DNA from 2 places in the Streptomyces sp. PsTaAH-124 genome. Region 2 is predicted to be linked to the other one. Evidence: riboswitches for the same ligand, from Rfam matches in the RefSeq annotation. Region 2 holds a riboswitch; the other holds the start of a gene.
What was found. A riboswitch is a leader RNA that binds a small molecule or an ion and turns the genes downstream of it on or off. The one in region 2 is predicted to bind S-adenosylmethionine.
Positions count from the first base shown of each region.

Region 1: another riboswitch for S-adenosylmethionine. It lies ahead of thrC (threonine synthase); the one in region 2 lies ahead of B086_RS0115945 (aminotransferase class V-fold PLP-dependent enzyme).

Region 1 is NZ_KB892167.1:34,789-40,582, reverse strand. Features, by position in the region: gene groL (chaperonin GroEL) at 1-387, opposite strand, end outside; gene B086_RS0114040 (cold-shock protein) at 709-912, opposite strand; gene B086_RS0114035 (MoaD/ThiS family protein) at 1,344-1,619, opposite strand; gene thrC (threonine synthase) at 1,616-2,902, opposite strand; SAM riboswitch class I at 2,920-3,081, opposite strand; gene B086_RS0114025 (glucosyl-3-phosphoglycerate synthase) at 3,278-4,222, shown strand; gene B086_RS44985 (hypothetical protein) at 4,254-4,967, opposite strand; gene B086_RS0114015 (alpha,alpha-trehalose-phosphate synthase (UDP-forming)) at 5,143-5,794, shown strand, end outside.
Region 2 is NZ_KB892169.1:103,804-109,597, reverse strand. Features, by position in the region: gene B086_RS0115960 (hypothetical protein) at 1-126, opposite strand, end outside; gene B086_RS0115955 (rhomboid family intramembrane serine protease) at 281-1,033, shown strand; gene B086_RS0115950 (Lrp/AsnC family transcriptional regulator) at 1,030-1,311, shown strand; gene B086_RS0115945 (aminotransferase class V-fold PLP-dependent enzyme) at 1,348-2,763, opposite strand; SAM riboswitch class IV at 2,948-3,064, opposite strand; gene trpD (anthranilate phosphoribosyltransferase) at 3,169-4,233, opposite strand; gene B086_RS0115935 (cytochrome b) at 4,383-5,794, opposite strand, start outside.

The DNA.
Region 1 (5,794 bases), on a different contig from region 2:
GGCGGCGGAGACGGCCTCGACGGCCTTCTCGATACCGCGCTTCAGGGCCATCGGATTGGCACCGGCGGCCACGTTGCGCAGGCCCTCGCGGACCAGGGCCTGGGCCAGCACGGTCGCGGTGGTCGTACCGTCGCCGGCAACGTCGTCCGTCTTCTTGGCGACTTCCTTGACCAGCTCGGCGCCGATCTTCTCGTACGGGTCCTCGAGCTCGATCTCCTTGGCGATGGAGACACCATCGTTGGTGATCGTGGGGGCGCCCCACTTCTTCTCGAGGACGACGTTGCGACCCTTGGGGCCGAGCGTCACCTTGACGGCGTCCGCGAGCTGGTTCATGCCGCGCTCGAGGCCGCGCCGTGCCTCCTCGTCGAACGCGATGATCTTGGCCATGTGAAGTGGTCCCTCCAGGACTGGGGGTGATTCCTTCGGACCGCGCCCGCGCCCGCGACGGACGGCTCGCCGGCCTCGTGGTTCCTTGCCCCACCCGGCCTGCGGGCCTCACCGACCCGGTCCTCGTTGTCACTCTCACCTTCAGAGTGCTAACGCCAATGATTAGCACTCGGCATGGTCGAGTGCAAGCGCCTCTGGCGGGGAGCGCGCCTCGACCGGCCGGGATCAGCCGGAGGCGAACAGAGGGGAGGGGGCGGGGCCCGGCGGGCAGGACGAAGGGCCCACACCCGGCAAGGTGTGGGCCCTTCGCGTGACGTACGTTCAGGCGGTGACGCGAACCATGTCGGCCTGCGGGCCCTTCTGACCCTGCGAGATCTCGAACTCGACCCGCTGGCCCTCTTCCAGCGTGCGGTAGCCGTCCATCTGGATCGCGCTGTAGTGGACGAAGACGTCCGCACCACCGTCGACCGCGATGAAGCCGTACCCCTTCTCCGCGTTGAACCACTTGACGGTGCCCTGAGCCATGCCTAACTCCCCTATTACTGGCCCTTGCACAGATCCGCACTTCGCGGATCCGGGTCAGACCTCACCGCCCGTGAATCGGGGGCGTGCGCCGGAACGCGTCGACCGCGGCTGAATGTATCTGTCCAACTGCCGTCTGCAACAGGTCAATCGGACGAGAAATCCGGGCGGGAGCGGTCCGGAATGTGACGCGAATTCAGCCGAACCCCGGGCAAGTCGGGCCCCATAAACACCGCAAAAGCCGCAAAATACCCGCGGATTTTGGCTGTTTCTCATCGGCGGGCGGCAGAAATCAAGGGGCGCTCGACCGGGAGATCCGGGGCGCCTTCCCCAACTCTACCGCGCTCAATCACATGGAATTGCCCCCTCCGCTTCTCCCGCGGAGGGGGCAATTCACCGGATACTCCGATCACCGTCATTACCGACGGTAATGATCAGCCGCCGGCGACCGCCGGGATGATCGAGACGCCCGCGCCGTCCGGGGTGGCCGTCTCCAGGCCCTGCTCGAAACGGACGTCGTCGTCGTTGACGTAGACGTTGACGAAGCGGCGCAGCTTGCCCTGGTCGTCCAGGACGCGCGCGGCGATGCCCGTGTGGTTCTTCTCCAGGTCGGAGATGACCTCGGCGAGGGTGGCGCCGTCGGCGCTCACCTCGGCCCGCCCGCCGGTGTAGGTGCGCAGGATGGTGGGGATGCGAACGGTCACGCTCATGCGAGGCCAGCCTCTCGGAAGGAGTCCAGGGTGGGGCGGATGGTGGCGGTCAGACCGGTACCGGCCACCGCGTCCAGGGTCTTGAGGCCGTCACCGGTGTTGAGCACGACGGTGGTCTTCGACGGGTCGAGCAGACCGCTCTCGACGAGCTTTTTGGTGACGCCGACCGTCACCCCGCCCGCGGTCTCCGCGAAGATGCCCTCGGTGCGGGCCAGCAGCTTGATCGCGTCGACGACCTGCTCGTCCGTCACGTCCTCCACGGCGCCGCCGGTGCGGCGCGCGATGTCCAGGACGTAGGGGCCATCGGCCGGGTTGCCGATGGCGAGGGACTTGGCGATGGTGTCCGGCTTCTGCGGGCGCACCACGTCGTGTCCGGCCTTGAAGGCGGTGGAGACCGGCGAGCAGCCCTCGGCCTGGGCGCCGAAGATCTTGTACGGCTTGTCCTCGACCAGGCCGAGCGCGATCAGCTCGCGCAGGCCCTTGTCGACCTTGGTGAGCTGGGAGCCGGAGGCGATCGGGACGACGATCTGGTCGGGCAGCCGCCAGCCGAGCTGCTCGCAGATCTCGTACGCCAGCGTCTTGGAGCCCTCGGCGTAGTACGGCCGCAGGTTGACGTTCACGAAGCCCCAGCCCTCGCCGGCCGGGTCGCCGATCAGCTCGGAGCAGAAGCGGTTCACATCGTCGTAGTTGCCCTCGATGCCGACGAGTTCGCCGCCGTAGATCGCGGCCATGACGACCTTGCCCTGCTCCAGGTCGTGCGGGATGAACACGCAGGAGCGCAGTCCGGCGCGGGCGGCGGCGGCGCCGACGGCACCGGCCAGGTTGCCGGTGGAGGAGCAGGACAGGGTGGTGAAGCCGAAGGCGCGGGCGGCCTCCAGCGCCTGGGCGACGACGCGGTCCTTGAAGGAGTGCGTCGGGTTGCCGGAGTCGTCCTTGACGAACAGCTTGCCGGGGTCGACGCCGAGTTCGGCGGCGAGGCGGTCGGCCTGGACGAGCTTGGTCCAGCCGGGGTTGATGTTCGGCTTGCCGGCCACGTCGGCGGGGACGGGCAGCAGCGGGGCGTAGCGCCAGATGTTCGCGGGGCCCGCTTCGATCCGCCCGCGCAGTTCCTCGGTGTCGTAGCCCGAGAAGTCGTAGGCGATCTCCAGCGGGCCGAAACACTCCTCGCAGGCGAAGACCGGGCCGAGGGGCACGCGGTGACCGCACTCGCGGCAGCTGAGCGCCGCGGCGGGACCGAGGTCGACGGTGGAGTCGGTGCTGGTGGCAACTGTCTGCACAGCCATGGAGGCGAGGCCCTTTCTCCTCATCTTCCCCACGACGCATCTCGCCGTGAGACGGAATTGGCACCTTCCCGAGCCGGGAGCCTCGCGGTGGCGACCGCGCGACGGCGATCGGTACGAGACCGGCTGGAGGGTTGCCGGGGCTTCATCGGGCCGTGTCCCTCTGCCCCTCTGGATGAGCGGTATTCGATTGTGGGTCGCGGCGACCCCGGCATGCGACGGTCGTCCGCGTTGTTCAAGACTGTAACCGACGGCCAGGACAGCGAGAGACCGTCGTCCGAACCGCGAGACAGATCACACGATGATGTGATCCGGTCCGTACCGCAGGCCGCAGCGAGCCGCGCGGGAGTGCCGCGCAGGAGTGAGGAGCCACCGACCGTGCTGGAAGAAGTCGAGCGCTGGCTGAGGACACGTTCCTGGTCCGTCGCCGACCGGCCGCTCCCCGGCGTCCTGGCCGCCAAACGCGCGAGCGGCGCCACAGTCAGCGTGGTGCTGCCCGCGCTGAACGAGGAGGAGACGGTCGGGGACATCGTCGCCGTGATCCGCCGCGAGCTGATGACGCGGGTGCCGCTGGTCGACGAACTCGTCGTGGTCGACTCGGGCTCCACCGACCGCACCTCGCGGGTGGCCGCCGCGGCGGGCGCGCGGGTGGTGCACCGCGACACCATCCTGCCGCGCATCCCCGCCGTGCCCGGCAAGGGCGAGGTGCTGTGGCGCTCGCTGCTGGTGACCCGCGGGGACGTCGTCTGCTTCGTCGACGCCGATCTGCGCGAGTTCTCCGCCGACTTCGTCACCGGGATCGTCGGCCCGCTGCTGACCGACCCCGGCGTCCAGCTGGTCAAGGCCATGTACGACCGGCCGCTGGGTACCGCCGCCGGGCAGGGCGGCCGGGTCACCGAGCTGATGGCCCGGCCGCTGCTGAACATGCACTGGCCGCAGCTGGCCGGTTTTGTGCAGCCGCTGGGCGGCGAGTACGCGGCCCGCCGCTCCCTGCTCGAACAGCTGCCGTTCCCGGTCGGCTACGGCGTCGAGCTGGGCATGCTCGTGGACGCGCTGCACCTGGTCGGCCTGGACGCGCTGGCCCAGGTCGACGTCGGTGAGCGCCTCCACCGCCACCAGGACGGGCAGGCGCTCGGCCGGATGTCCGCCGCGATCTACCGCACCGCCCAGCTCCGGCTGGCCCGCGGCCATCTGGTGCGCCCCTCGCTCACGCAGTTCGAGCGCGGCGCAGACGGCTTCGAGCCGCGCACGTACTCAGTCGACACCGAGGAACGGCCGCCGATGAGCGAGATCGCGGAGTACGCGGCCCGGCGGGTCGCCTGACCGGCGGCCCGCCGCGCCGGGGCCGCCCCCGTCAGCCGGCCACGCCGTCGGACCAGCGCCAGCGGCCCGCGCCGTCCTGTGCGCAGGTCAGGTACTCGCCGCCCTTGCCGTAGGTGCTCATGCCGTGGTGCCGCGCGGCGCAGAACTGGCCGTCGGCGTAGCAGTTGCCGGCCGGGCTGGTGAGGGCGCACGCCTTGCTGCCGCCGCCGCTGTTCCCGCCGCCGCTGCCGCCGGTCGTGCCGCCACCGCCGCTGTTCCCGCCGCCGCTGCCGCCGCCGGAGGCGGTCTTCGCGGGGGCCGGGGTGTGCAGCGGCTCACCGGCGCAGTCGCGGCCGTCGCGCGCCACGGTGAACGTCACCGCGCCGCCGTCGGCGCGCTGCTCGCAGACCTTCTCGGCGGCGCCCCAGGAGGAGGCGCTCCGGCCGGTGCCCTGGAGATGGACGGCGTAGCGCAGGCCGCCGGCCCGCGCCGCGGCGACGGCCGCGCCGACGCCGGAGCCGGTGTAGTCGCGCAGGGTGGCGGCCGGGGCGGGAGTGGCGGACGCGGCGGGCCGCGGGCTCGCCGACTCCGTCGCCGGTTCCCCGGACGGCTCCGGAGCGGCGCTGCCGGCCGCCGCGGTGGCCGTGGCCGGTGCCGAGTGCGCCGCCGGCGTCCCGGAGTCGTCGTCGCAGCCGGCCAGCGCCAGCACACCGGCGGCGAGCAGCGCCGCGGTGCCGGCGATCCGGCGCACGCGCAGAAGTTGCATGGAACCCCACCCCTCACAGACCGTCCCGCGCACGGCACGGGACGGAGATCACTGACATGCACCGCACATCTTCCGGGTCTTCACAGTTCCTTTACAAGTCGGCGGGCGGCGAAATCCGCACCGGCCCGCCGCCGCGCACGTTTGAGCGATCGGGGGCCGGGCTAGGTTGAGGACCATGGCTGCAACGCACGGTGCCGAGGTGCTGGTCGCGTCCAATCGCGGACCCGTTTCGTACGAGCTCGGCGAGGACGGTTCGCTGCACGCGAGACGCGGCGGCGGCGGACTCGTCTCCGGTCTGTCCGCGATCGGCCCGGACGCGGGCGCGGTGTGGGTGTGCGCCGCGCTCGGCGACGCCGACCGCGAGGCCGTACGGCGCTACGAGGACGGGCGCAGGCTGCCCGCCGGGGACACCGGCGGACAGCGGGTCCGGATGCTCGACATCGCCCCGGACGTCTTCTCCGACGCCTACAACGGCATCGCCAACTCGGTGCTGTGGTTCGTCCACCACATGCTCTACCAGACCCCGCTGGAGCCCGTCTTCGACGCGGAGTTCCGGCGGCGATGGGCGTCGTACGAGGCGTACAACCGCGCCTTCGCCGAGGCGCTCGCGGAGGAGGCCGCCGAGGGCGCGGCCGTGGTGGTGCAGGACTACCACCTGACGCTGGTGCCGGGCATGCTGCGCGACTTCCGGCCGGATCTGCGCATCGGGCACTTCTCGCACACCCCGTGGGCGCCGGTCGACTACTTCCGGATGCTCCCCGACGACATCGCCCGCCAGGTGCTGCGCGGCATGCTGGGCGCGGACCGGCTCGGCTTCCTCACCCAGC
Region 2 (5,794 bases):
CTCACCGGCCAGGTCGAGGTGGACGTACTCGACGACCTTCGACGAGCGCGTCACGTCGAAACGGGTGAGGTTGCCGCACAGCGTGCAGCGCCACCGCGTCGTGGCGGTCGGCAGGGGAACCGTCATCGTGGCTGCTCACTTTCCTTCCGGGACCGTGCCGCGCCGGTGTCCCCGGAGCGTCGGCCGTAACCCTACGGCCTGGGAGCCACTCGGCGCCCGGCTGTCCACGGCGGCGAGGCGCTGTGTGCGGATGCGTCCCGTTACGCCATGCTCTGTGCACATGACCAGCTCCAGGAACGCGGTGCCCGCCCGAGTCCTCCGGGCCCTGCGGGCGGTACGGACCACGCGCGCGCCGGTGACACGTGCGATGCTCGCCCTGTGCTGCCTGGTCTTCGCGATGAGCCCGGCCTCCGGCCTGATCCCGTCCTACGGCACCGGGCACGGACTACTCCTCGCCCAGCAGGCGTACTTCCGGCGCTGGGGCGTGGTCCCCGTGGACCTGTTCTCGGGCTCGCCGCGGGCGGCGCTCACCCCGGCCACGGCCCTGTTCGTGCACGGCAGCTGGGTGCATCTGCTCGGCAACATGCTCTTCCTGCACGTCTTCGGCGCGATGACCGAGCAGCGCCTGGGCCGGGTCCGCTTCACCCTGTTCTACCTGGGCTGCGGCTATCTGGCCCTGCTGGGGTACGCCGCGGCGCACGCGGACTCCGGCCAGACCCTGGTCGGGGCGTCGGGGGCGATCTCGGCGGTGCTCGGCGCCTTCCTGTACCTGTTCCCGCGGGCCCGGGTGACCAGCCTGCTGCCGTTCCTGTTCTTCCTGCCGCTGCGCCTGCCCGCCTGGGTGGTGCTGCCCTTCTGGGCGGCCCTCCAGTGGCTGGCCGCCGGCCGGGCCGGCGACGGACCGGGCGTGGCGTACCTGGCCCATGTCATCGGCTTCGGCCTCGGCTTCGGCTGCGCGTGGGCCGGCCACGGGCGCACGGCTAGAGTGAAGGTCAGCCCCGCTCCGGCCCCCGAGGGAGAGAACCAGCCGTGATCACCGCGATCGTCCTCATCAAGACCAGCGTGGACCGGATCCCCGAGATCGCCGAGCGGATCGCCTCGCTGGAGAGCGTCAGCGAGGTCTTCTCCGTCACCGGCACCTACGACCTGATCGCCATGGTGCGGGTGGGCCGGCACGAGGACCTGGCGGAGATCATCCCGGGCCGGATCAGCAAGATCCCCGGGGTGGAGGCGACGGACACTCACGTGGCGTTCCGTACGTACTCGCAGCACGACCTGGAGGCGGCGTTCGCCATCGGTCTGGACTCCTGACCTCCGGCCGGTCCGCCGCCTCCGGGGCCGCGCGCCTCACACCGCCGGGACGCAGCGGCCGTCCTCCGTGCGGTAGCGCCACTTGGCGCCGTCGCTGACCAGCTCGCGCACCGCCGTCACGAAGCGCTCCACGTGCTCGTCGGGGGTGCCCGCGCCGAAGCTGACGCGGATCGCGTTGAGGGACTTCTCGCCGGGCGCGGCCTCGGGGGCGCCGCACTCGCCCTGGGTCTGCGGGTCGCTGCCGAGCAGGGTGCGTACCAGCGGGTGGGCGCAGAAGAGCCCGTCGCGCACGCCGATGCCGTACTCGGCGGAGAGCGCGGCGGCGAAGTGCGAGCTGTTCCAGCCCTCGACGACGAACGAGATCACACCGACCCGCGGGGCGTCGTCCCCGAACAGGGAGAGCACCCGCACCTGCGGGACCGCGGCCAGGCCCTCGCGGACCCGGTCGATGAGGTGCTGCTCGCGGGCGACCAGCGTGTCGAACCCGGCCTCGGTCAGCGCCTTGCAGGCCGCCGCGATGGAGTAGGCGCCGATGACGTTGGGCGAGCCGGCCTCGTGGCGGGCGGCGCTGTCGTGCCACTCCACGTCCACTCCCCCGTCGGTGCGGCGGGACACCCGGCGGCTGGCTCCGCCGCCCGCGAGGTAGGGCTCGGCCTCGCGCAGCCAGTCGGCGCGTCCGGCCAGCACGCCGGAGCCGAAGGGGGCGTACAGCTTGTGCCCGGAGAAGGCGACCCAGTCGACGTCGAGGTCCTTGACGGACACCGGGTGGTGCGGGGCGAGCTGGGCGGCGTCCAGCACGATCCGGGCGCCGTGCGCGTGGGCGGCGGCGGCCAGTTCCCGTACCGGCCACAGTTCGCCGGTGACGTTGGAGGCGCCGGTGACGCAGACCAGGGCCGGGCCGTAGGGCTCGCGGTCGGCCAGCGCCCGCTCCAGCGTGGCCACGGCCTGCTCCGGGGTGCGCGGGGCGTTCAGATAGGTCACCTGGGCGTCGCGCCAGGGCAGCAGCGAGGCGTGGTGCTCGGTCTCGAAGACGAACACCCGGCAATCGGCCGGGACCACCCGGGCCAGCAGGTTGAGCGAGTCGGTGGTGGACCGGGTGAACACCACCTGGTCGCCCTCCCGTCGCCCACCACCACCCTTGCCGGACCGGGCTTCGCCCGGACTGTCCTCGATGCGGCAGTCCAGGAACTCGGCGACGGTGCGCCGGGCGTTCTCGAACAGGTCGGTGGAGAGCTGGGAGAGGTAGCCGGCGCCGCGGTGCACGCTGCCGTAGTACGGCGCGTAGGCGGCCACGTCGTCCCAGACCCGCTGGAGCGCGGGGGCGCTGGCCGCGTAGTCGAGGGCGGCGTAGGTGACTTCACCGCCGGTGACGAGCGGCACGGTGACATCCCGGCCCAGAACGGGCAGCGGGGCACAGACGGACTGGTCGGCGGCAGCGGTGGAGACAGACATGGGGGAACTCCCGTGAAAGCAGGGTGAACCGACCGCGCGAGCCCGGCACGGGGCACCGGCGCGGAAGGGTGAAGTGGGTGTGCGGAGGCGGGGCTCGGCGCCCTAACGCATTCGCTTGCTCACGGAAGGCTCCCTCGACCGACCAGGACCCCTGGCCCCGCACTTCCTCGGGAAGCGCGCGAGGGGTCCGCGCTTGCCGTAGACCTCGCTGCCTACGACCTGGTCTTCACCCGGGGCACCCCGCCACGGACGGAGGGTTGCCGGACAGCCGGCCGGGGCCACATGGCTGTCACTCATGACCTGGTGCCATCCTGCCACACGATCTTCTGTGCGCAAGGCGCGGTCCGGATCGTGGACCGCGCCTTGCGTCACCTCACCGCGTGCGGACGCGCACCGCGGGGGCGCTCAGGCGTTGCTGGCGGCCACCCAGCGCTCCAGCGTGCCCCGGGCCGCCCCGGAGTCGATCGACTCGGCGGCCCGCGCCATACCGGCCCTGATCCGCTCCGCCAGCGTCCCGGAGCCCGGCTCCAGGGCGACCAGGGCAGCCGCCGAGTTCAGCAGCACCGCGTCCCGTACGGGGCCGTGCTCGCCGTCCAGCAGGCGGCGGGCCACCTCCGCGTTGTAGGAGGCGTCGGCGCCGCGCAGCGCCTCCACCGGCACCAGGTCGAGGCCGACGTCGCGGGGATCGAAGCGCTCCTCGGTGACCGTGCCCTCGTGCACCACCCAGACCCGCGAGGTGGCCGTGGTGGTCAGCTCGTCCAGGCCGTCGTCGCCCCGGAAGACCAGGGAGGAGTTGCCGCGCTCGGCGAAGACGCCCGCCACGATGGGCGCCTCGTGGGCCACGGCCACGCCGACCGCCTGCGCCTTCACCTGGGCCGGGTTGGTCAGCGGGCCCAGCAGGTTGAACACCGTGCGGATGCCCAGCTGGCCACGGGCCGCGCCCACATGGCGCAGCGCCGGGTGGAACTTCACCGCGAAGCAGAAGGTGATCCCGGCCTCCTCGGCGACCTCGGCGACCCGGCGCGGCGTCAGATCGAGGTTCACGCCCAGCTTCTCCAGCACGTCGGAGGCGCCGGAGGCGGAGGACGCGGCCCGGTTGCCGTGCTTGACGACCTTGGCGCCGGTGCCCGCCACGACGATCGAGGACATGGTGGAGATGTTCACCGTCCTGGCGCCGTCGCCGCCGGTGCCGACGATGTCGACGGTGGCGCCGGGCACCTGGATCACCTTGGCGTGCTCGTACATCGTGCGCACCAGGCCGGTGATCTCCGCGACGGTGGCGCCCTTGGCACGCAGCGCCACCGCGAACCCGGCGATCTGGGCGTCGGTCGCCTCGCCGCCCATGATCCGGTCCATGGCCCAGGCGGTGTCGTCGGCGGTGAGGTCACGGCGGTCCAGCAGGCCGTTCAGCAGGACGGGCCAGGAACGGCCCGCCGCGGTGTCGCCTCCAGCGGGGGTCACAGCGCTCATAAGCCGCTCCTGATTCGGTGTCCCGGACTCCGGGACGCTACCTCTCGTATCGACATCCACCCTATCCAGCCCGGAGGACGGCGAAGGGCCCCGTCCGGGGTTCGGACGGGGCCCTCCGGCCTGGCGTGGCGACGCTCAGGGGTCAGTGATCAGTGGTGGCCGTGGCCGCTCGTGATCTCCTTGTACTCCTCGACGGTCGGCTTCGAGATCTGGCTGTCCTCGCCGTAGTACGCGTTGCTGAGCTTGGCGCGCAGCTTCTCCGTACCGCCGACCTTGCGCTCGACACCGTTCTCGTCCACCGTCGGGCCGATCTCGGCCGGCTCGTACTGGTGGTGGGCGGTGAGGGTGTACAGCTGCTCCTGGCTGAGCGGCTCGTGGACCTCGATGAACTCACCGTGCGGCAGGCGCTTGATGATGCCGGACTCGCGGCCGTGCAGCACCTTCTCCTTGTCCCGGCGCTGGAGGCCGAGGCAGATCCGCTTGGTGATCACGAAGGTGATGACCGGGACCACGAAGAACGCGATCCGCACGAACCAGGTGATGGCGTTGATCGACAGGTGGAAGTGGGTGGCCCACAGGTCGTTTCCACCGCCGACCAGCAGCACGAAGTACCAGGCGATCCACGCGGCGCCGAAGGCGGTGCGGGTCGGGACGTTGCGCGGGCGGTCCAGGATGTGGTGCTCGCGCTTGTCGCCGGTGACCCAGGACTCGATGAACGGGTACACCGCGAGGGCGATGAGGACCACACCGAAGAGCACCAGCGGGATGAACACGCCCAGGACCAGTGTGTGGCCCCAGAAGTTGATCTCCCAGCCGGGCATCGCGCGGATCAGGCCCTCGGCCATGCCCATGTACCAGTCGGGCTGGGCGCCGGTGGACACCTGGTCCGGCCGGTAGGGGCCGATGGCCCAGATCGGGTTGATCTGCGCGATCGCCGCGACGGCCGCGACGGCACCGAAGACCAGGAAGAAGAAGCCTCCGGCCTTGGCCATGTAGACCGGCAGCAGCGGCATGCCGACGACGTTGTTGTTCGTCTTGCCGGGGCCCGCGAACTGCGTGTGCTTGTGGTAGAAGACCAGGATCAGGTGGCCGACGACCAGGCCGAGCATGATGCCCGGCAGCAGCAGGATGTGGATCGAGTAGAACCGGGCCACGAAGTCGTGGCCGGGGAACTCGCCGCCGAAGAGGAAGTACGAGACGTACGTGCCGACGATCGGCACGGACAGGATCGCGCCCTCCATGAAGCGGACACCGGTGCCGGAGAGCAGGTCGTCCGGGAGCGAGTAGCCGGTGAAACCGGTGAACATGCCCAGGACGAACAGCAGGAAGCCGAACATCCAGTTGATCTCACGCGGCTTGCGGAACGCGCCGGTGAAGAACACGCGCATCATGTGCACGAACATGCCGGCGAGGAAGATCAGCGCCGCCCAGTGGTGGATCTGCCGGATGAGCAGACCACCGCGCACCTCGAAGGAGATGTGCATGGTCGAGTTGAACGCTTCACTCATCAGCTGTCCCTGGAGCGGGACGTAGCTGCCGTGGTACACCACCTCGTTCATCG